DNA from 3 places in the Rhizobium sp. WSM409 genome. Region 3 is predicted to be linked to each of the others. Evidence: predicted binding sites of a transcription regulator. Region 3 holds the regulator's gene; each other region holds the start of a gene.
The links. Region 3 encodes PhoB, which activates phosphate uptake and scavenging genes when phosphate is short. Its sites were predicted from a motif close to TGTCATNNANCTGTCAT; they were not measured.

Region 1 (7,998 bases), on a different replicon from region 3:
TATCGAGAAGCCGCAAGCGTTCCGCGTCGGCTTCATTGAACCTGTGCCGTGAGACGATAGTGACATCACGCGACCACATCCAGACCCAGGACGCCATATGCGCCAGGCGTTCCGGCAATCCGAACACCACGAAACGCTTGCCTCGAACTTCATAGCCGTCAAAACAGGGGCAGACACGCACGTCACGCCCCCACGCTTCCGGCAAGCCTGACAGTGGTGGAAGGTCGTCTATCACTCCCGTTGCCAAGACGATCGTGCGTGCTGCGACTCTGGATCCCGTGGCTTCGACCCAGAACAATCCGTCCTCACGAGGCACGATGGAATGGACGTGCTCGGATCTGATGTCCGCACCGTAACGGACGGCTTCCGCACGCGCTTGCGCCATGAACGCTGCTGTCGGCATGCCGTCGAAGCCCAGATGCTCCCGCACCTCTTCAACGCTGAAAATGCGCGATTTACCGCCGTCGAATACAAGCGTCGATCGGCCGGCTCTTCCCAAAAAAAGGGCGGCGCTGAGCCCCGCGGCCCCGCCGCCGACCACCACCGTATCGACTACATCATTCATAACCTTGGCCTTCGATACCCGTGTGATTTCCATGACACTGACACGATTGGTAACATATCCCGTTATTCGACACAACAAAAGTTACGAATAGCGCTTTGTGCAGAATGAAAGGTCCGGATGTGCGTTCTTTGCCGAGAATTTGAAGGACGACGCATTCTCGCCCCGTTGATTACACCTGATGTAATTGAGGGCATTCCCTGTCCCGCGATATTAGTGAACGGCCTTCCTGCAGGAGGAACAATCCTGTCAACAGAAGCGGCCGACAACCGATGTCGATGGCTCAACTGCCGTCACCCGTACAAAGCGGCCGAGGAGAACGACGATGACGACCATGAATTTTACCAAACGAGAACCCCCTGAATGGCTGTTGGCCTTCTGGAAGGAGATCGATGACAAGACCTTTGGCGGAGGCTTTGACTGCCTGGCACAGGATGCGACCTGCAATCTGGGCGTCGCCGACTGGAAGGGGCGAGACTCCATTCGTGAGAACCTGCGCGCCTTCATCGACACGGGTTTCTCAGCGCTTCACGACGTCGCGGAATATTGGGACGGCGGCTCGCTGAAAATCTTTCGCGGGACTGTCACAATGACGCCCGACGACGAGGCTCAACCGGTTGTCAAACCGGTGATGACACACTTCTTCTATATGGATGAACGAGAGCCGGCCAAAGTTGGCCGCTGGTACGGATCGGTTGGCCCGGTTGCTTTCTGATCGATATCGCAGCTGGCGGGAGCGTTATTGCCCCCGCCGGCCATTAGCCGCACAGACGGAGATCGCTATAAGATGAGCTCGACGCACAGTCATTCAAGCGCGGTATCGAACGAGCTTGGCATCCAGTTGCGCGCCTGGCGCGACACGCGCGGCAAGAGCCAACTGGATCTCTCACTCGACACCGGCATATCGCAGCGTCAGATCAGCTTCATCGAAAGTGGCCGAAGCACGCCCGGCCGCCACAATCTGCTGCATCTCGCCGACGCCCTTGATGTGCCGTTGCGAGAGCGCAATACGTTATTGCTCGCCGCCGGTTACGCCCCGATTTACGCCGAAGGCGGTATCGACGATGTTGAAATGAAAGGCGTCACGGACGCGTTAAGGCGCATGCTTGTTCAGCACGAGCCGTTTCCGGCAGTTGTCATGGATCGGTATTGGAACGTCGTCATGACGAACGACGCGACGCAGGGCTTCTTCAATAACTTCATTGACATGGCGGCACGGGAAAAACCGCGCAATCTGCTGCATCTGATGTTCGATCCGGCCGGTTTGCGGCCCTTCATCCCAAACTGGGAGGAAACTGCAAAAAGTCTGATGGCGCGGGTATTCAGAGAGTCCGTGGGCCGCGTCATTGACATGCACACGAAGGCGCTGATCGATGCGCTCCTCGCCTATCCGGATGTGGACAGTGCCTGGAAGGTCTCGACGACAGCGGACAGCACACCCGTCATCCCCTTGTCCTTCGTCAAGGACGGGCAGGTTCTGAGCTTCTTCTCGCTGGTGACCACAGTTGGCACTGCGCAGACGATAACGACCCAGGAATTGAGGATCGAGTGCATGTTCCCGTTGGATGATGCCACGGAGGTGGAATACGCCAAGCTGATGAAGCAGGCTGCCGCGCGTTGGCGCCAGACCGGGAAGTGAGACATCGCCGTCAAGGCCGTGGCGTAGGACATCCAGCTTTCCGTACCTGAACCGTCACACAAACTTCGCAGTGACATGCTCCTGTCAAAAAAAGCAGGAAGGGAAAGCCCATGTCTCAGACACCTCAGGACCAACTCAGCCGTATAAAGGCCGAAATCGCCGACAGCTTCGATGAAGAGCTGGAAATGCAGATGGAGGAAGACCGGCTCGACGATCTGGTCGCCGAAGGAATGTCGGAACCGGCAGAGCAGACGCTCGAGCGAAAGATCTACTTCCGGGAACTTTTCCGTCTACAGCACGAACTGGTGCGGCTGCAGGATTGGGTTCAGCACAAGAAGCTGAAGGTGGTTGTGCTTTTCGAAGGCCGGGATTCGGCCGGAAAGGGAGGCGCGATAAAGCGCGTGACCCAGCGGCTCAATCCGCGCGTCTGCCGGACGGTCGCGCTGCCCGCTCCTACAGAGCGGGAACGCCATCAATGGTATTTTCAGCGTTATGTCCCGCATCTTCCGACCGGTGGCGAAATGGTCCTCTTCGACCGAAGCTGGTACAATCGCGCCGGTGTCGAGCGCGTGATGGGTTTCTGCACCGACGAAGAACTCGAGGAGTTCTTCCGCTCGGTGCCTGAATTCGAGCGGATGCTGGTCCGTTCTGGTATCGTGTTGATCAAATACTGGTTTTCGATCACCGACGAGGAGCAGGAATTTCGCTTCAAGATGCGTATCCACGATCCGCTGAAGCAATGGAAGCTCTCACCGATGGATATGGAAAGCCGGGTCCATTGGGAGGAATACACCAAAGCCAAGGAAGAGATGCTGGCGCGGACACACACGGAGGATGCACCTTGGTGGGTGGTGCAGGCGGTAGACAAGAAACGGGCGCGTTTGAATTGCATCGCCCATCTTCTCGAGCAGATCCCTTACGAGGATGTTCCAAAACCCGAGATCCAGTTGCCGGACCGCATCCGTCACGCCGATTACAACAGGGCGCCGGTTCCGCCTGAAATGCTCGTGCCGGAGCGCTATTGAAAGCATGGCATTCGCCGCGCCCTGATCTTCAGGGGGCGGCTCTCGCGGCGTGCTGCCTCTGGACCATTCCCCGCCCGACACTAGGTTCCGCTTCAAGAGTGAGGTTCCGTCGACCGTGCCTCAGAGTGGACGAGTGAGGGAAATGCTTGCTTTCCAGTAGCCGATTTTACGCCGATAGACGTGCCACGTGGGGATACGAACCAAGTTTCGACGGCGCCCTCATCGCATGGTGGGGCTCCAAACGCGGCGCTCGCGCCGTCTTCGTCGGAGAATTTTCCGGCGGAGAACTCAACATCATCGCCACGTTCAAAGGTGCCCTTTCCCACTTTGGCTGGCGGCAATACGCTGACCTTTTGGTTCTCACCGAGAAAGACCGTCTGTGGGAAGTAGATCCCAGGCGACCCGGGGCACGCACCGACGTTACTCCACGAGATTTCCAAACGTGGCAGGTGATCGTCGACCCTCGACACGCCGCAGACAACCAATTCCTGGTTTCCTACGATCGCAGCTCCGCTGTCGCCGATCTCTATGCAACCAGTGCGGATGGACGCGACAAGCGGCTCTTGGAACAAAACAACGGCTCGACCGAAAGCTGGTTGTTGAATGAGGCGCAGGTTCCATGCATTCGCGTCGAGCTGACTGCCTCGGGAATGAGGCGATACCTTCACCGAATTAACGCCGACAAGCCGTGGCGAGAGATGGCGGCACTCGAGCCGGATGACACGCTGGTCATCTGGCGTACGGACAGGTCAGGCAATGCCTTCGAGGCGCTTTCCAACCGTCAGCGGGACAAGATCGCGTTAGTTTCGCTGGACCCGGTTACCGGTAGAGAAACCGTGCTGGTCGAGGACGGCGATGTCGATGTTTCAGACGCGCTGCGCTTCACGCCCACCGAACCGGCTGACGTCGCCGTCATTCGCGACGGCTATCCACGATATATCGCCCTTTCGGAAAGAGGAACGATCTTCACTGAGCTGGTTCTGGATCGCAACGGGCATGCCGACGTCGAAATCTCAGGTTCTTCCAAGGCTGGTGCGCTGCTCACGGTCGCGATCTCCTATGATGAACGACCCTACCAGCACTATCTGTTAAACTTGGCGGATAAGAGCAAGACGCTGCTTTCCGCGCCGGCGGAAAAGCGCAAGTCGGCATTTTCGGCAGTTACGAAGCCTGTCTACTTCACGGCCGGAGATGGTGAGGAGATACCAGCATTGTTGACGCTTCCGGCTGGCTCACCTCATCCTGTGCCGACCGTCGTAATGGCTCACGGCGGCCCGGCGCGCCACGACAGCTGGGGTTACAACATCGAGAAGAGCTTTCTCGCAAGCCGCGGATACGCGACCTTGTCAGTCAACTATCGCGGCTCGACCGGCTTCGGGAAGAGGTACCAATCTCTGGGCTATCGGCAGTTTGGGCGAAAGATGCAGGACGATATCGCCGATGCCGGGCGATGGCTGCTCGCCCAAGGCATCGCGGCTGAAGGCAAGCTTGCGGTCGCCGGCGAAAGCTACGGAGGTTTCATGGCCGCGCTGGCAATGGCCGACGACAAGCTCTTTTCCGCGGCAATCATCGACTACGCAATCCTGGATCTGCCCTACCAGATGCAGAACAACCCGGTCGGCTGGGGGTTGTTCCTCGGCCAGGTCATCCGCTACTTCGGCAATCCTGATGATCCCGGCGATCTCACGCAGATGCAGGAATTCTCGCCGCTCCACAATGCAAAGAAATTGCGCGGATCGTTTCTGCTCACCGCCGGAATGGAAGATCCGGTCGTCGGTTGCCAACAGACGAAAGCCTTCGAGAAGGCGTTGCGCGAGACGGGTCGCGATGTCACGGCGCTATACTTCGATCGGGAGGGCCATGGCTATGCCGGCTGGCAAACCAAACTGGTGCGCGCCCGCGAAATCGAGCTATTTCTCAGCCGCAAACTCGGCGGCAAGGCAAAAAAAATCGATCCGCTGGCCTTCTTGTCAAAGCACTGGATTCAGGGGCGTTTCGGCAATGGCGCGCGAAATATGCTCGCTCGCCGAGTATAAACCGCGAGAACAAAGCCTTGATACTCTCCCTGATTGCTCTAACCTCCCCTTGGCGCGCCGGATATGGCGGGTTTTGGCTTTACCTCGGAGGCACCTATGGTTGACGTTCAGAGTGTTAATGCAGATACCAGCGGATATTACATCCATCCCCTTGAAGATTTTGAAATCGACGCCGTGAACGGTGCCGGCTCATGGGTCGGCCATGTCGATCGTGGGCTGATAGGCGGAACATACGCAGCCGGCGGCACTTTTGCGACCACCGGAAGTCTGGGCAAAGCCGGGATTGCCGGCACTGCAGGGTTCGCAGCAGGGGCGTCGGGCAGCATCTATAATGGCGGCCTCTCCGGCGGCGGCAATAGCAGCGGTCGTGTCATCTGCACGCATTTCTTCCGACGCGGCATGCTTGACCGCGATCTTTGGCGGGCGGATCTGGAATTCACCTATCGGTCTCTGTCGCAAACGACGGTTCGTGGATATCAATATTGGGCGATCCCCTATGTCCACCTGATGCGCCGAAGCCCGCTCGCGGAAAAAATCATGTATCCTCTCGCCAGAGCGCGGGCTCTGGAGATTGCCTACCAGGCCGGGCGCCGTCCGAAGGGCTCGCTTGGCGGCAAGGTGGTGCGCCTTATCGGCGAGCCGCTATGCTTCCTGATCGGCAGCGTGGTGAAGCAGAAGGACTGGGCTCCGCTTTGGGTGGAGAAGACCGAGGCGACAGGAGGTCAATCATGACAGCCTTCTCAAAATTGATCGTGCAGGAAGTTGCGTTATCGGCGGTCTTGGCGGCAGGCGCCGTCATCGGCATTCCCAAGCTGACCGACCCGAATGCCGCTGCCAATTATCCGCTGGCGATCGGGGTTTTCCTGGCAATGGTCGCGACCTTTGTCGCCTACGAGCTTTTCGTCAAGAAATCATCCTGATGTTATCGTCTGGCTTGAAAGGCCTGTGACGTTTTCAACGGCCGGGAGGCGTAAATCTCCCGGCCGTTATGATTGAATCCTATATTTAATCCTGTCCCGGTCTTCAAAAGTCATCGTCTGCAGGTTGACGCTTTCTTGATGCTACCTAATTTTCCCGTGCACGTAGTGTTTTCGACTACCTTCCCGAAACAAGCAAATGGTGAGTTAAGTGCAGGGTATCAAAGAACTTTCCAGCGCCGAGATGGAACACGTATCCGGCGGTGGCGTCAGCTCCGGTGTTCGGGGCGCAATCGACGGGGCAGCCGCACTCGCAGGTGGTGGCGCTCTCGGGTACGCCGCGGCGATCGGCGCGGGCGTGGGCATTTCCGCCTTCGGCGTCGGAGCGCTTGCGGTCGGTGGCGCTGCCCTTGGCGTCTACGGTGTCTACAGACTGGCGAGAGCCTTTGCCTAAGCTTTAAAACATGGGGCTCCGCCGGAATGGCGGGGCACCCTTCCTTCCCCTAACGACCATATCTGATCTCAATGAGCCTGTTTCGCCGAGAAGCCCTCGAACGGCAGTCCCAGCGTTTAACGGGAACGGTGTCGATGGCGGTACCAATGGGGTGGCACGTCACCGGCTATCTGATGGCCGGCATCCTCATCGTTGTTCTGATCTTTCTTTCCATCGCAAGCTATTCCCGCATTGTCACCGCAACCGGCATTATCCAGCCGGACAAGGGCGTGGCAGTCGTCATGCCCTCGCGCCCGGGCGTCATCATGAAGATGATGGTCGCAGACGGCGATCAAGTCGAAGAAGGCCAGGAACTGGTGGCCGTGCGCTCCGAGGACTACCTGGTCAGCGGTGAATCAGCCTCCGAAAAAGTCGCCGAAATGCTCGACCGGCAGAATGCGAGCATCAGCGAGCAGCTGGCGGAAGTCAAAAATGATGAAATTGCCCAAACGGCGCAATTTAGCGCCCAGATATCCGGCTACCAGACGCAGATCGACAAGCTTCAAAGCCAGATCGCCTTGCAAAAGGAACTAATCACCTCGATCGAGAAAGATGTCGAGCGCATTCGCGGCCTGGTCGACAAGGGTATCGTTCCACGACGAGACGTGACTTTGAGAGAAGATTCGCTCACCGAGCGGCGCCAGCAAATGGCGGTGCTGGAAAGCACGTTGACGGAACGGCGGTCGGATCTCTCCGATGCCGAACGAATGCTCGATCAGGTCAAGGCGCGCTCAAACGAGAAGGTCGCAGCACTCCAGTCGCAGCGTGAGGATATCAATCGCGGCCTCGCCACCAATGAACAGTCCCGTGCCTATGTGATCAGATCGCCGATCGGCGGTACGGTTTCTGCCCTCACGGCCAAGATCGGCGAGCCGCTGAACACGCAGCAGGCGCTCATGAGCGTCGTGCCGCTGAATGCAACATTGCATGCGCAACTGGACGTGCCCAACGCCGCCGTCGGTTTTGTCGAGGTCGGGCAGGAGGTACGGCTGGCGATCGATACCTTCCCTTACCAGAGCTTCGGGACGATCGCAGGTCGCGTCAAGAGCCTGTCGAAAAGCCCGATCAACCGTGGCAGCGGCGCGAGCACCAACCTGAACTATCTCGTGACGGTCGACCTTGAGCGACAGAGCATCACGGCCTTCGGAAAGCAGCAGGCGCTGTTTCCCGGCATGACCTTGTCCGCCCGGATTGCGACCGCGCGCCAATCTCTACTGGAATGGCTGTTCGAGCCGTTGTTCGCCCTTCAACGACGATAGGACCTGCGATTGTCTTCCAAAGCACTTCAGGCCGGGTTCTTTTCAAATTCACGAATTCGTCTCATTC
Region 2 (7,998 bases), 1.4 Mb from region 3:
TGGCTTCGAGTGCCGTACGGGCTGCAACGGCGATTTCGACTTCGGAGCCGGAGGCGAAGATCGTCACCTTGGCGTCGGCATTGCCGGCGAGCACATAGGCACCCTGTTCGCACAGGTTCTTTTCGCTGTATTCGGTACGGGCTGCGAGCAGGTTCTGGCGCGTCAGAGCAAGGCCCGAAGGACGGTTGTGCGTCTTGATGGCGATCTGCCAGCATTCCGCCGTTTCCGTGGCGTCGGCCGGACGGAAGACCATCAGGTTCGGGATGGCGCGCAGGCCGGCGAGCTGTTCGACCGGCTGGTGCGTCGGGCCATCTTCGCCGACGCCGATCGAGTCATGCGTCAGGACGTGAATGACGCGGATGCCCATCAGCGAGGCGAGACGGATCGGCGGGCGGCAATAATCCGAGAAGATCAGGAAGCCGCCGCTGTAGGGGATGAGGCCGCCATGCAGCGCAATGCCGTTCATGGCAGACGCCATGCCATGCTCGCGAATGCCCCAATGCATGTAACGACCGGCGAAATCCGTCGGGGTGATCGAATGCATCTGGCTGGTCTTGGTGTTGTTCGACGGCGTCAGGTCGGCGGAGCCCCCGAGCGTTTCCGGTAGGAAGCCGTTGATGACCTCGAGCGCGTCTTCCGAGGCCTTGCGGGTCGCAACCGTCGGCTTGGTCTCGGCGAGCTTCTTCTTATATGCGCTGATCGCGGCGTCGAAGCCTTCCGGCAGCCCGCCTGCCATGCGGCGGGTGAACTCGGCCCTGGCCGGAGCCTTGGCGAGGCCGTCTTCCCAGCTCTTGACGAGGTCGACGGAGCGGGCGCCGGCAGCACGCCAGCTATCAAGCACGTCCGACGGGATGACGAAGGCTTCGGCTTCCCAGTTCAGCGCCTTGCGGGTGGCTGCGATTTCTTCGGCGCCGAGCGGGTTGCCGTGGACCTTGTGGGTGCCCTGCTTGTTCGGGGCGCCGAAGCCGATGATCGTCTTGCAGGCGATGAAGGTCGGGCGGTCGGACTTGTGAGCAGCTTCGATCGCGTCGGCGATCGCGGCCTGATCGTGACCGTCGATCTCGATCGTGTTCCAGTGTACGGCCTTGAAGCGGGCGATCTGATCGGTGGAATCCGACAGCGACACGGCGCCGTCGATGGTGATCGAGTTGTTGTCCCAAAACAGAACGAGCTTGTTGAGCTTCAGGTGGCCGGCGAGCGCGACGGCTTCGTGGCTGATGCCCTCCATCAGGCAGCCGTCGCCGCAGATAGCATAGGTATAGTGATCCTGGAGATCGGAGCCGAACTCCTCGCGCAGCTTGCGTTCGGCAATCGCCATGCCGACGGAATTGGCAATGCCCTGGCCGAGCGGACCGGTCGTCGTTTCGATGCCGGTGGCATGACCGTATTCCGGGTGGCCGGCGGTCTTCGAACCGAGCTGGCGGAACTGCTTCAGATCTTCGATCGTCATGTCAGGATAGCCGGTCAGATACAGCACCGAATAGAGCAGCATCGAGCCATGGCCGGCCGACAGCACGAAGCGATCGCGGTTCGGCCAGTGCGGCTTCTTCGGATCGAACTTCAGATATTTGGTGAACAGGACCGTTGCCACGTCGGCCATGCCCATCGGCATGCCCGGGTGGCCGGAGTTCGCCTTTTCAACGGCGTCCATGGCAAGAAAACGGATCGCATTCGCCATCCGGTCGTGTTGTTCGGGAGAGGTCATGGCTTTTCCGCAAGTTCCGGGTGTCGGGGGATGGCCTCGAGCCTCCAAGACCATCGAGTGAAAGCGGCAGAGACATAGCAGTTGGGACGGGCAAGTCAATAAATGGCAGGTCAAATCCGGGCGGGAAGCGGCGATTTTTGACATTTGATCACGCGATTGTACAAATGACGAAATCGATGTGTAAAACGCTCATCCACAGGATAGGCCGGTGGGCAAGTGACAGGATTTATTGACGGGCCGTTAGCGAGCTGCATATCCTTTTGAAATCGCAGGATCGGCGCGGCGTGCCGATTCGCGGATCCTGCGCGGGAATCGGAAAGACATGATGCCCACAGGCAAAACCATGGAAGCAGCGCTCAACGAATTGAGACAGGCGATATCGAGCCTCGAAAACGCCGTCGACATGCGCGTCGAACGGCAGCGCGAGCAGGGCGAGATCGAGGGCGAGGTGCGGCGTGTGCACGCCGACCGCTCGCGCCTGGCGCAGGAGCTCGACCAGGCCGAATTCCGCGCCAACCGGCTGGAAGAGGTTAATCGCGAGGTATCGCGGCGGCTGGTGACGGCCATGGAAACGATCCGCGCAGTTCTGGATCGCTGATAGGAAGAGTTTGGCATGGCGCAGGTGACGGTAACGATCGACGGCAAGGCCTATCGCATGGCCTGCGAGGAAGGGCAGGAGGATCACCTGACCGATCTCGCCACCCGTTTCGACCGCTATGTCGGCCATCTCAAGGATCAGTTCGGCGAAATCGGCGATCTGAGGATCACCGTCATGGCCGGCATCATGATCACGGACGAGATTGCCGAGTTGACGCGCCGCGTCGCCGGATTGGAGTCCGAGCTCGAGACGCTGCGCGGCAATCGCGATACGGTGCTTGCAGCCACCGCCCGGACCGAGGAAAATCTTGCCGCAGCGCTGAGCGAAGTGTCGAGCCGCATCCGCGGCATCACCGACAAGCTGAATGGCCGGTCCGCCCCCGAACTCAATTGATCCTAGAGCCTTTCCTGGTCAGATTGAAGCATTCTGTTGGCTCAAACGGAGTCGGATGGTCGACCGGCCGGCGCGTGTCGTAGCCCGGCTCTACGGCCAAGCCGGCCGGTCGATCAGCCGGCCCGTTTCAGCCAACCCGAAGGGCCGGGCATCTTTCCGCCAGGCCAAAGGCGATCGGCTCGGACGTACCAAGAGGTATGCCCTTCGCCAATCGCCTCTGCCCTGACGAAAACCTGCTCCGGCAGAATGCTTCAATCTGACCAGGAAAGGCTCTAATTAAATAGGGGCGGCCTTCCGTCGCCACTGGCGCGGCAGCGCAAACAACCTTATATATCGCCATGCGGTCTGCGCCTCTCGACAGGAACCACAATCCCTGGGGCCATACTCGATCCAAAGGGAGCTGTCCCTGGCCAGGCCCGTGGGCCTGGACACACGGCGCCCACCTACGTTTGTAGGCACCCAGGATCGTAAACATCCATCGGTGGTCGTGGATCGCACCCTTTCCTTCCATTTTCAGCGAAGACGCCGGATATGGCGGGCGAACGCGGGTTGCCCGTTCGCCCTTCTTCAGCGCGTCCGTTACTTCTTCAGACCTGGAAGGGTGACCTGGAAGACCTGGAACATTGTGTCGACGTCGGCACCGCCGTCGGCCTTGTAGGCGGCACCCACCTGGAAACCATCCTGCGTCAAAAAGTCGTTGTCATTGGCGACGAACAGGAAGTAGTCGTCCGGCAGGTTCGGGTTGAGAACGCTCGCCAGACCCATGGCTTCCCATTTTTCCGACAGATTGTTCTTGTCGTTCGGCGCGCCGTTGTGCAGGCCGAAGCGGGCGAGGTCGACCTTGTCGTTGAGGTCGATGAAGGGTATCAGCGTCGCCGGCGTCAGCGAGGGATCGATGACGCCCTTCGGCGCGATCGGCTTGCCGTCATCGAAATTGCTGCCGGCAATGTCGGTCGCGGCGGAAACGTCGACGATGTCGACCTTGCGGTAGAGCGAGGTGTCGCCCTTCAGGCCCTGGCCGTTGCCGCTGTCACGGGCGAGCATCAGGAAGGTCTTGTCGGACAGGGCGACGATTTCGCTCTCGGCGGCGATCATCGTCTTGTCCTTGGCGTCCTTGAAGACCGGCAGCGGCACGACATATTCGTGCATCAGTTTCAGGTGATCGGGATCGGCGGCGTCATAGATCAGCGCGCGGGTATTCTGCCGGGTCGAGCCGGAATCGCCGCCGTCCTGGCGGGCAGCCGATTGCAGCACAGCGATGATGAACTTACCATCAGGCGTCATCGCCATGCCTTCGAGACCCTGGTTGTTCTGGCGGCCGGTCTCCGGATCTTTCGGGTCCGGAGCGGAGGCGCCGGGGCCGGGATTGTTGGAGGCAAAGCTCAACGCGCCCTTGCGCATCGGCAAAAGCGCCTTCGGCGGCTGGGTGGCGGAGAGCAGGTGGCCGTCAGCGGAGAAGTGATAGATATAAGGACCATATTCGTCGCTGACGAACATGCTGCCGTCGGCCATGCGGATGATGGCTTCATTGTCGAGCGCGATCTTGCCGTTCGTCGCCTGCGGCAGCGGCGGAAAATCACCGGCAGCGGGGCGGACGCCGGATTCCGGGTCGAGACCGGTCATGTCGCCGCCCCTGTCGTCGACGAAGAGTGTGGAATCGACGAGCCTTGCGTCGACGCCCGACTGTTCCTTGCCAACCTCGGGTGCCGCACCCGGAGCGGTCGGCGTCAGGCCGATCGAGATGGTGTTCAGACGTGGCCGGTAATCAACGGTGCCGACGGCGTTGTAACCGCGGTCGGGCAACAGGTAGAGCGTGCCCTTGTAGCCGGCGCCGTCGCGGCTCCAGGCGGCGGGATCGATCGCCATGCCCGAGCCGGAACCGAAGGTCTCGCCGAATTTGTCACGCTGGTTGGCCGGAATGCGGCCGATGCCCACCAGGCCCTTGTTGACGAAGGTGAGGCCGCCGACGGTGGCGGAATTCTCGGCCATTGCGACGACTGGCACGGCGGCGGATGCCGCGAGAACCGCGGCGAAAAGCCGCGCTGTGTAAGGTCTGACATTCTTCATGGAAATACCCTCTCGGTCAAAAGCGCTCTCGAAACGGCTTCCGCCCGCAGGCTGGACACCGCTTCAAATGACACCCCGGCCTGGATTCGATTTCCCGATGGCGCAACACGCCCTGGATTTCGTCGCCCATATCCCCGGCAGACGGTCTATGACGGGATCGTGATATCTGGATGACACTTCTCAGCGAAAGCGTCATGCTGGAGAGGAAGTCGGGCTTTCGCGTGTCCGCATTGCAGCTCGCTGCTCTATCCGACCGGGTAAGGCCCTTCGGCGAAGACCTCATCGTGGTAGCCCTTGGAGCCGACATTCAGCGCCAAAGGGCTTCGCCACTCCCTGTTGTCGCGCAGGCAATCGAGCACGAAACGGAAATCATATCGCGGCTGCCAGCCGAGTTCCCGCCTTGCGCGTTCGTTGACATAGACACGGTCGAGCGAAGGAAACATCTTCCAGCCGCGTGATGCGTAAAGGGCGCCTGCACCCTGGAACAGTCGTTCGACGACGTGAGGCGCGTCGCGCCGGATCGCGGCGAGATCATTTGCCGAAAACGGCGTCGTGGCGGAGATGATGTAGCGGCCAAAGCCGATCGCCGGCGCCTTTTCGAGCGCCAGCAGATGGGCGCCGACCACGTCGCTGATATCGACGCGGCGGTGAAGAAGCTCATTGGCCTGGGCGTTCTCTGCCAAATAGCCGTTGCGAATGTCAGGATCGTCGTCATTTTCGGGAAAGAAACGCGAAGTCCTGAGAATGGCGACCGGCAGGCCGGATTTGCGGGCGAAGAGTTCGCACAGACCTTCGGCGGCGAGTTTCGTCACGCCGTAGATGTTTTTCGCGACGGGAAGCACGTCCTCGGTCACCCATGCCGCCGGTTCGCCGGCAGCCGGCGTCAATGCCGCACCGAAGGTGCTGGTGGTGCTGGTGAAGACGAAGCTTGCGACGCCTGCGGTGGTCGCCTCTTCGAGCAGGTGCAGAGTGCCGGCGATATTGGTGTCGAGGAAATCATAATTGCCGTGGGTCGCCACATGCGGTTTGTGCAGCGTCGCGGCATGGATGACGTGGCTGATGCCCGACATCACCTGGCGGACGAAGGCGCGATCACTGATCGAGCCGACCATGTCGGTAAAAGCCGAGGGCTTGATATCGATGCCGCGCACCCAGCGGCTTTCCGCCCTCAAGGTCTGCATCAGCGCCTCGCCGAGATGGCCGGCACTTCCCGTCACCAGTATCGTCATCACATCGTCTCCTGACCGTTCGGCGGCGGACGCTATAAAGACTAAGGTTTTCAGGCAACGCATAAATTATGCATGGGCGTGCAGGAAAGCTTGAGGCTCAGCCGATGGTCGTGACGAGGCGGCCGGCGCTGCCATCGGAAAGCATGATCCTTTCCCAGGTCATGCGGCCGGCGGCGATCGGCAGCAGCGCATTGCCGTTGGCGCCGGTATCAAGCGTCAGCGACGAGAGCCTGCCCGCATGCCAGCCGCGCTCCTCCAGCGACTGCTCGGCGGCGGCGATCTCGGCGGAGGCGTAGGAGAATAGAGAGCGGCCGAGAAAGGCGCCGAGCGGCGCCCGCCACTCCGCGTGCCGCGGGCGAGAGGTGGCGAGCAGCCGGTGGGTGCGGTCGCAGATCAGATGCACCGGCCGGACGGAATCCTCGACCAGCCGCTTCAGCGCCGCATCGACTGCTGCATGTGGCGGCGAGGCGAAAATCCGTTCCAGCTTGATAGCCTGTTCGGGCGAAAGGGCGAGCTTATCGCGCTCCCAGCGTGAGATCGTCGCCTGGTTGACGCCGAGGAGTTCGGCGAGATGTTCCTGCTTCATGCTCCGCAGCAGCCGCATGCGGCGTATGCCGGCTCCGGATATCGTCATCCGTCTGATCCCGTGTCGTTTTTTGCAGCATAGGGCTTCGGCGGGGCGGGCGGCAAGGCGGTTTGACGCCGGGTCATTATTCGGGCTGACCTTCCAGGTCGCCTTTCAGCCGGTCGAGGATAGAGAGCGCATGGCCGGCATAGGCGCTGATCCAGCGGTCATAGATGTGCTTGATCGGCAGGCTGTTCAGATGGTTCCAGCGCTCGCGGCCTTCCTTCCTGGCGATGACCAGATCGGCCTCTTCCAGTACCTTCAGATGCAGCATCACCGTGCAGCGATCCATCTCCGGAAACATCTCGCAAAGGGTCCCTGTGGTTCGGGGGCCATCCTTGAGCAGATCGAGGATTTCGCGGCGGCGATGATGCGCCAGCGCCTTGAAGACTGGGTCGTCGGTTGATTCGCTTGACATGTTATGTTTTTATAACATAATGACGCCAAGTACAACGGAACAGGCACAATGGAGAAGAGGAGAAGTGTCATGTCTCTCGGAATCCGCGTTTCCGGCCGCATCGGCCGTCCCGTCGCAGAGGTGTTCGATGCCGTCGTCAATCCGAAGAAGCTCAGCAGCTATTTCACCACGATCGGCGGAGCGAGCGCGCCGCTCGTGAAGGGCACGACGGTGACCTGGTGGAAGGATGCGCCGGTCGAGGTCGTCGAACTGGTGCCGGAAAGCCGCATCGTGCTGCGCTGGGATGGCGGCACTGGCGAAGACGAGGCGAAGTACAAGACGCTGGTCGAGATGAACTTCAAGCCGCTGGAAGACGGCGGCACGCTGGTGACGATCGCCGAGACCGGCTGGCGCGAAGACGATTCCGGCCGGCGCGGCACCTATCTCAACTGCGAAGGCTGGACGCAGATGCTTTGCTGCATGAAGGCTTTCGTCGAATACGGCATCAATCTGCGCGAGGGCATGTTCCTCAGCGAGATGAAGGGTGAGCCGGCCAGCGCGCCTGATATTTAACGATACGTCGATCTCGGGGAGGTCGGCGGTGCAATCGTCGCATTCGCCGAAATCACCGAGACTTTGCTTGCCTGTCACACTGCGGGTGCTAATTTCCGGATTCGATACTTCATTTCGGTTTCCAGGAGATTCATTATGCAGCTTGGCATGGTTGGTTTGGGCCGCATGGGCAATTATATGGTCCAGCGCCTGATGCGGGGCGGTCACGAATGCGTCGTTTACGACGCCAGGCCGGAAAGCGTTGCCGAGCTCGCGGGCCTCGGTGCGACCGGCAGCGCTTCGCTCGCGGAATTCGTCTCGAAGCTCACCCATCCACGCGCGATCTGGCTGATGCTGCCGGCGGCGATCGTCGACAAGGTGCTGGCGAGCCTAGTGCCGCTGCTTGAGAATGGCGATATCATCATCGACGGC
Region 3 (7,998 bases):
GGGGAACAAGTTTGCCCGCCGCGGCGTTCCGAAACTGAATTAACACTGACAATTAGGCTTAACGATCGAAAACCCTTCGGATCACAGCCATTTCAGCGATGATAATTGTTCCGTTTCTTGACGGACAGGGCCTCTTATAAGATACGGGTAAGATATCTTGACTAAGGTGCAAGGCATGTATCGCGCCCTCACAAGAGAGATCGAAGTTGTCGTCGAGCCGTTCTATCTGGAGGAGCAATCCGATCCGGACGACGACCGCTATGTCTGGGGTTACCGGATTGTCATCAGCAACAATTCCGGCATAGCCGTTCGACTGGTCAATCGTTACTGGAACATCACCGACCAGAACGGCCAGGTGGACGAGGTGACCGGTCCCGGCGTCGTCGGCGAGCAGCCGCGGCTCAGCCCCGGCGACACCTACGAATATTCCTCCGGCTGTCCGCTCGACACGCCCTCAGGGCTGATGTTCGGCCATTACCAGATGGAAACGGACGACGGCGAGATGTTCGATGTCGACATCCCCGCCTTCTCGCTGGATTCACCTGGGCTGCTGCGCGTGCTTAATTGAGAGCGTAGGTTCGCGGTCGTTTCGTCGGTGCAAGCACGGCGCGTGGATCCGGCCGGCTACAGCCTTCCAGTCAGTACCAGCATGGACGCCGTACCCTCGGTCGTAGATCCTCGGGCTTGCCCAGTCATCAATCTACTAAAGGTCAAAAGGATCCGAGGCCTGGGTGCCTGGCTTTGCTTCGAACGGATCTTTTGATTGTGGCGGCGCCGGATGTTTTGCGACCGCATCGTTTACCGCCTTTTGGCAGGCGAGCAACTCATCCGCTGCACTGGCGGAATCTTTCAAACCGAGAGCCACAATCTGCTTTCCTCCAAAGCTGGCGCGGAAACTCAGTTTACCAGCGAACTCCTCAATCAAGTCGGGATCCTCGAAATCAATCCATAATGATTTGAGGCCATCGAGATCCAGACCTCTCCCATCAGCCGTCCGTTTAGACTGGTCGAACGAGAGTTCGATGGGATAATGCTTACCTTTCTCCAAGGATTTCCAGTTTGGGTTTCCGAGCAGAATGTAAAGAGGGTTGTCCTTTTTGCGGAAATTGAAGCCAAGACGAAAAATGGTGTCGTCATCAAAGGAAGTCAGAACAAAACAGCCATTGTCTAAAGTCGGGTCGACAGCCACGCTCCAGCCCCCGACCTCTTTCCATGGGACTGTCTGGTCATCAGCCAAGCTCACTGGTGGCATCGCAGCTATGAGCGCGAGTACAAAAAACAAAAGTCTCATCAACGCCCCATCCGCTTTCTTAGGCCAGAACCAATGAAACAGAATAGGTGCACAGTGACTACGCGAAGTCGAGTCACCGTGCTGCATCATCGCTAATCTTTTATTGTTCGCTGTGCGTGTCCTTAACCGCGCCTATTCCGCCGGCTGAAGTTCGGCCGGCTCGAAGCGGTAGGTGGTCGAGCAGAATTCGCAGGTCACGGCGATTTCGCCATCTTCCTGGCTGGCCTCGATCTCCTCGGCCGAAAAGCCCTTCAGCACGCCCTTGATCTTGTCGCGCGAGCAGCTGCAGCGGTCGAAAACCGCGCGCGGTTCGTAGACGCGCACGCCGCGCTCGTGGAACAGGCGGAACAGCAGCCGCTCGGTTCCGACCAGCGGATCGGTGAGTTCATCGGCGTCGATGGTCTCGACCAGCGAACGCGCTTCGAGCCAGGCATCGTCCTCGCCGTGCGGGCGGCTGCCGGTGTCGCCGTCGCCGCCGTGGAGATCCGGCTGGCGCATGCGCTCCGGCGCTTCCGGAAGGAACTGGGCGACGAGGCCGCCTGCCCGCCAGCGATGGCGCGGCTTGCCCGCATCGTCACGGTCGAAGAGTTCGGCCGCGGCAAGACGGACGCGCGTCGGGATCTGCTCCGACTGGCGGAAATAGACGCCGGCAATATCTTCCAGCGTGGTGCCGTCGAGCGGAACGATGCCCTGGTAGGGCTGGCTGAACTTGCCCTGGTCAATGGTGAAGGCGAGCACGCCCTTGCCGAGCAGTTGCTCCGGCTCGGTTTCACCTGACTCGATCGCCTTGTTGAGCAGCGCCTGATCGAAACGGGCGTAGGCGCGGACATTTTCCGGCGTCGAGAAATCGGCGACGAGAAGATCGACCGGGCCGTCGCCCTTGGTCTGCACCGTGAACTTGCCGTCGAACTTCAGCGAGGTGCCGAGCAGCACCGTCAGCACGACGACTTCGGCAAGCAGCCGGGCAACGGGTGCGGGATAATGATGACGCTCGAGGATGGCGTCGAGCATCGGGCCGAGCTGGACGGCGCGGCCGCGCACATCCAGCCCTTCCACCTGGAAGGGGACGACATGGTCATCGCCGGCGAAATCAAACTGGCCGAGGGCGGCTGCAGCTTCTGCCATGGCTTTTAACTCCTAGTTTCAGAGCGATGGGCCAGCGTGCCCTTCGCTCACGCGGTCGCGAGTCTGTCTCTCGCGACGTCCGATTATGGTTCAGATCGCGCCCAGGCACCAAGCAAGAATCGACTTCTGCGCATGAAGACGGTTTTCCGCCTCATCGAAGACCACGGATTGCGGACCGTCGATCACTTCGTCCGTCACTTCCTCACCGCGATGAGCGGGCAGGCAATGCATGAACAATGCATCATTGCCGGCTTTCGCCATCAAGGCCGCGTTGACCTGATAAGGCTGGAAGACATTGTGACCCCGGGCCCGATGTTCCTGATTCATGGAGACCCAGGTATCGGTCACCACGCAATCGACGCCGGCGACCGCACGGTCGGCATCATGGCAAAGCATGATTTCGGCGCCCTCATTGCGGGCCCAGTTCAGATAGTGATCCTTGGGCTCCGAGCCAAGGGGCACGGCCATGTTCATGCGGTAGCCGAAGCGGGCGGCACCCTCGACCAGCGAATGCAGCACATTGTTGCCGTCGCCGGTCCAGGCGATGGTCTTGCCCTTGATCGGGCCGCGGTGCTCTTCGAAGGTCATGATATCGGCCATAATCTGGCAGGGATGGGTGTCATCCGTCAGCGCATTGATGACAGGCACGGTCGCATGCTGGGCCAGCTCGACCAGCCGCGAATGCTCGGTGGTGCGGATCATGATCGCATCGACATAACGCGACAGCACCTTGGCGGTGTCGCCGATCGTCTCGGCGCGGCCGAGCTGCATCTCGGTGCCGGACAGGAACAGCGTTTCGCCGCCGAGCTGGCGCATGCCGACGTCGAAGGAGACGCGGGTGCGCGTCGACGGCTTCTCGAAGATCATCGCCAGCATCTTGCCGGCGAGCGGCTTGTCGCCCTGGCCCGCCTTGAAGGCCTGCTTGCGGGCGAGCGCATCGTTCATGATCGTTCTGAGATCGGCTGATGTGACCGCCGAAAGATCGAGGAAGTGTTTAGGGCTCATATCGTCTTCTTACCTGTGCTGCGCCCGAAGGCGGCAATTTCTTCAAGCCGTCTTCTTGACCTTGGAGGCGCGAATGCTCTCGGCGGCGCGCTCGACGCGGGAAAGGCCCTCGCGGGCTTCCTCGGCGGTGACCACGAGCGGCGGAAGAAGGCGGATGACATTGTCGCCGGCAGGCACGCCGAGCAGATGGGCGGCGCGGATCGCCTGCAGCAGTTCGGCTGAGGGAACGGCAGCCTTGATGCCGAGCAAAAGCCCTTCGCCGCGCACGTCCTCGATCACATCGGGATAACGATCCTTCAGCGAGGCGAGGCCCTGGCGGAAGACAAGTGCTACGTCGCGCACCTGCTGGAGGAAGCCATCGGCAAGGATGATGTCGAGCACGGCGCTGCCGACGGCCATGGCAAGCGGATTGCCGCCATAGGTCGAGCCATGCGTACCGGCCTTCATGCCGGAGGCGGCCTCTGATGTGGCAAGGCAGGCGCCGAGCGGGAAACCGCCGCCGATGCCCTTGGCGACAGCCATGATGTCGGGGGTGACGCCCGACCATTCATGGGCGAAGAGCTTGCCGGTGCGGCCGACGCCGGTCTGGACTTCGTCGAGGATCAACAGCAGGCCGTTCTCGTCGCAGAGCTGGCGAAGCGCCTTCATGAACTCAGGCGTGGCAGGACGGACGCCGCCCTCGCCCTGCACCGGCTCGATGAGGATGCCAGCCGTGGCATCGGTGATCGCGGCGCGGACCGCTTCGATGTCGCCGAAAGCCACCTGATCGAAACCCGGCGCCTTGGGGCCGAAACCTTCGAGATATTTTTCCTGGCCACCGGCGGCGATCGTCGCCAGCGTCCGTCCGTGGAAGGCGCCTTCGAAGGTGATGATATGGAAGCGCTCGGGATGGCCCTTGGAAAACTGGTAGCGGCGCGCCGTCTTGATCGCGCATTCGAGCGCCTCGGCGCCCGAATTGGTGAAGAACACCTTGTCGGCGAAGGTAGCGTCCGTCAGCCGTTTTGCCAGACGCTCCTGGCCGGGGATCTCATAGATGTTCGACAGGTGCCAGACCTTGTCTGCCTGCTCCTTCAGTGCGCCGACCACATGCGGATTGCTGTGGCCGACGGAGGTGACGGCGACGCCGGCGCCGAAATCGAGATATCGCTCGCCAGTTTCGGTGATCAGCCATACGCCCTCGCCTCGCTCGAACCGCAGCGGGGCACGAGAATAGGTGTCATAAAGCGGCGCGGCTTCAGCCATGGCGCGATCTCCATCAAAGTTGCCGGGCAATGACTCCGGCTAAGGAAACCAGGCCCGAAAAATCAAAAATGCCGCCTTGCGGCGGCGAGTGGCACTATTTCCTTTTCGCGCTGCAATGTCAACAAAACGGCGCCCTTAGCGTATGCAGCACAGGTGTACAGCGGCATTTTCAGTCTTCAACAGGCATTATTGCAGAAATGCCACGCAGGGACAGCAAGTTGGGGAAAACTACGAATTCGATTCATCCGGATTCATGCGACTCTTGTCACGGAGTCAGGCTCACACTAGGTTAAAGATCAATTACTAGACTGCATGCGGCGGAACTAGTCACCAAAATTGATCAAGCGTTTCTTGTTTCGGAGCTCCCGGGACAACGGTGAGGGATTCTGCCATCACCAACGCAAAAGGTGGAGACAGGGCATGAACTGGACAGACGAGCGGGTCGAGAAACTCAAGAAGCTTTGGGCCGAAGGACTGAGCGCGAGCCAGATCGCGGCACAACTTGGCGGTGTCAGCCGAAACGCGGTCATCGGTAAAGTGCACCGGCTGTGCCTTCCCGGCCGTGCCAAGGCCGGCGGCACCAACACCGCGGCGCGAACGCCGAAGCGCAATACATCGGCGCCGCGCGCGCCGAACTTCGCCTCTCGCATCACCACCCGCACCGTCACCCGCCAGCAGGGCGCGACGATGCTGAAGGAAGAGATCGAGATCGAAACGATCGAGGAAATGGAATACGTGCCGAGAGGCAATGTGGTGGTGCCGATTTCCCGCCGCCTCGGCCTGACGGAACTGACCGAACGCACCTGCAAGTGGCCGGTCGGCGATCCGCTGAAGGATGACTTCCATTTCTGCGGCTGCGAGTCCCCCGACAATTCGCCCTATTGCGGTTATCACCAGAAGCTTGCCTACCAGCCGGTGAATGAACGCCGCCGGGCAGCGGCGCGGGCCAGCTGAACGGGCTGACCATCGTTAGAATGCAGAAAACGGGCCGAGTGGCCCGTTTTTTTATGCGCGGATGGAAGCTCAGGTTTCCCTCCGTCATGCTCGGCCTTGTGCCGAGCATCTGATCACCTCAACTACTTGAGGGAAAAAACTTTATTTTCAAATACTTCATTTGGCGTGCGCAGATCCTCGGCACAAGGCCGAGGATGACGTCGCGGGTTTTGCCAGGGCTCAGCAGGCTCAGATGAAAGCCCTCAGGCTTCCATCGAATAACCGGCGCCGCGGACGGTGCGGATGACGTCCTGCATGTTGGAGAAATTCAGCGCCTTGCGCAGGCGGCCGACATGGACGTCGACGGTGCGCTCGTCGACATAGATATCGTGGCCCCAGACACCATCCAACAGCTGTGAGCGGGAGAAGACCCGGCCCGGCGACGACATCAGGAATTCCAGCAGGCGGAATTCGGTGGGGCCGAGGCGGACTTCGCGGGTCTTGCGATGGACGCGATGGGTCTCACGGTCGAGCTCGATGTCACCGCATTTCAGCACCGTCGACAGCACCTCGGGACGGGCGCGACGCAGCATCGCCTTGACGCGGGCAACGAGTTCGGGGGTCGAAAAGGGCTTGACGACATAATCGTCGGCGCCCGTCGACAATCCGCGGACACGCTCGCTCTCTTCGCCGCGCGCCGTCAGCATGATGATCGGCAGACGCTCGGTCTCCGGCCGCATGCGCAGGCGCCGGCAGAGCTCGATGCCGGAGACGCCGGGCAGCATCCAATCAAGGATGAGAAGATCGGGCGTGCGCTCCTGAAGCCGCATTTCGGCTTCGTCGCCACGAAGGATGGTATCGACCTCGAAGCCTTCCGCTTCGAGATTGTAGCGAAGAAGCACGCTGAGGGCTTCCTCGTCTTCAACAACTGCAACTCTCGGGATCATGCGTGTCGGTCTCCTCGCGCATGATCCTTAAACCAGGGTGATTTAAGCAATGCATCCTGCGCAAATTTAAAAATTGGCTGCGACCTCTTTGCGCGCCCGGACGGGCGCGCACGCAAGCGGCGGGGTGTGGGCAGTTATTCGGTGACCGCGCCGACGGTGTTGGCGCTGTCGTCCTTCGGCCGATCGCCTTCCGGCTGCGCGCCTGTCGTCATGTAATAGATCGTCTCGGCGATGTTGGTGGCGTGGTCGCCGATGCGCTCGATGTTCTTGGCGCAGAAGAGAAGATGCGTGCAGCTGGTGATGTTGCGCGGATCTTCCATCATGTAGGTCAGGAGCTCGCGGAACAGCGAGGTGTACATCGCGTCGATCTCGTTGTCGCGTTCGCGGATCGCATTCGCCTTGTCGGCGGAACGATTGGTGTAGACGTCGAGCACTTCCTTGAGCTGGACGAGCGCCAGCTCGGACAGATGCTCGAGGCCGCGGGCGAGCTTGCGGGGAACGCCGGTGCTTTGGACGGCGATGACGCGCTTGGCAGTGTTCTTGCCGAGGTCGCCGACGCGTTCGAGATCGGCGGCGATGCGGATCGAACCCATGATTTCGCGCAGGTCCGCGGCCATCGGCTGGCGGCGGGCGATGGTGACGATCGCCTTGTCGCCGATTTCGCGTTCGGCGTGATCGAGGATCACATCGTCGGAGATGACCTTCTGCGCCAGCGCGGTATCGCCGTTGACGAGCGCCCGTACGGCTTCGGCGACCATCTGCTCGGCCAGGCCGCCCATTTCGGAAATCCGCCTGGACAGGAACTTCAGATCATCATCATAGGCAGAATAAATATGTGTCGATGCCATGGGGCTTTATCCTCGAATAACGGAAAGGCTTGGTGACGCCAAAATCAGCCGAAGCGACCCATGATATAGTCCTGGGTGCGCGGATCGTCGGGATTGGTGAACATCTTGTCGGTGTCGTTCTCCTCGACGAGATTGCCGAGGTGGAACATGGCGGTGCGCTGCGAAACACGCGCGGCCTGCTGCATGGAATGGGTGACGATGACGATCGTGTAGTTCTCGCGCAGCTCGTGGATCAGCTCCTCGACCTTGGCGGTGGCGATCGGGTCGAGCGCCGAGCAGGGCTCGTCCATCAGGATGACTTCCGGGCTGACGGCGACGGCACGGGCAATGCAGAGGCGCTGCTGCTGACCGCCCGACAGGCCGGTGCCGGATTCGTGCACGCGGTCCTTGACCTCGTTCCAGAGACCGGCGCGCTGCAGGCTGGTCTCGACGATCTGGTCGAGATCGGCCTTCGACTTGGCAAGGCCATGGATGCGCGGGCCATAGGAGACGTTTTCATAGATCGTCTTCGGGAACGGGTTCGGCTTCTGGAAGACCATGCCGACGCGGGCACGAAGTTCGACGACGTCGATATCGGGATCATAGATATCGTCGGTATCCAGCGTGA

Region 1: the regulator PhoB is predicted to act here: its motif matches at 2,273-2,289, upstream of ppk2 (polyphosphate kinase 2).
Region 2: the regulator PhoB is predicted to act here: its motif matches at 4,923-4,939, upstream of AC25BC_RS17870 (esterase-like activity of phytase family protein).

Annotation. Positions count from the first base shown of each region.
Region 1 is NZ_JBYGKP010000006.1:298,246-306,243, forward strand. It holds gene AC25BC_RS35780 (NAD(P)/FAD-dependent oxidoreductase) at 1-565, opposite strand, end outside; gene AC25BC_RS35785 (nuclear transport factor 2 family protein) at 888-1,277, shown strand; gene AC25BC_RS35790 (helix-turn-helix domain-containing protein) at 1,350-2,201, shown strand; gene ppk2 (polyphosphate kinase 2) at 2,312-3,226, shown strand; gene AC25BC_RS35800 (alpha/beta hydrolase family protein) at 3,373-5,262, shown strand; gene AC25BC_RS35805 (hypothetical protein) at 5,359-5,994, shown strand; gene AC25BC_RS35810 (hypothetical protein) at 5,991-6,182, shown strand; gene AC25BC_RS35815 (hypothetical protein) at 6,391-6,633, shown strand; gene AC25BC_RS35820 (beta-barrel domain-containing protein) at 6,705-7,931, shown strand; gene AC25BC_RS35825 (peptidase domain-containing ABC transporter) at 7,995-7,998, shown strand, end outside.
Region 2 is NZ_CM172794.1:3,599,322-3,607,319, reverse strand. It holds gene tkt (transketolase) at 1-1,705, opposite strand, end outside; gene AC25BC_RS17885 (DUF4164 domain-containing protein) at 2,028-2,303, shown strand; gene AC25BC_RS17880 (cell division protein ZapA) at 2,319-2,696, shown strand; RNA gene ssrS (6S RNA) at 3,036-3,194, shown strand; gene AC25BC_RS17870 (esterase-like activity of phytase family protein) at 3,276-4,763, opposite strand; gene AC25BC_RS17865 (NAD-dependent epimerase/dehydratase family protein) at 5,009-5,992, opposite strand; gene AC25BC_RS17860 (helix-turn-helix transcriptional regulator) at 6,090-6,626, opposite strand; gene AC25BC_RS17855 (ArsR/SmtB family transcription factor) at 6,703-7,035, opposite strand; gene AC25BC_RS17850 (SRPBCC domain-containing protein) at 7,105-7,587, shown strand; gene gnd (phosphogluconate dehydrogenase (NAD(+)-dependent, decarboxylating)) at 7,723-7,998, shown strand, end outside.
Region 3 is NZ_CM172794.1:184,460-192,457, reverse strand. It holds gene apaG (Co2+/Mg2+ efflux protein ApaG) at 176-568, shown strand; gene AC25BC_RS00960 (hypothetical protein) at 704-1,291, opposite strand; gene AC25BC_RS00955 (Hsp33 family molecular chaperone) at 1,424-2,416, opposite strand; gene argF (ornithine carbamoyltransferase) at 2,507-3,421, opposite strand; gene AC25BC_RS00945 (aspartate aminotransferase family protein) at 3,464-4,663, opposite strand; gene AC25BC_RS00940 (GcrA family cell cycle regulator) at 5,084-5,617, shown strand; gene phoB (phosphate regulon transcriptional regulator PhoB) at 5,860-6,543, opposite strand; gene phoU (phosphate signaling complex protein PhoU) at 6,678-7,391, opposite strand; gene pstB (phosphate ABC transporter ATP-binding protein PstB) at 7,436-7,998, opposite strand, start outside.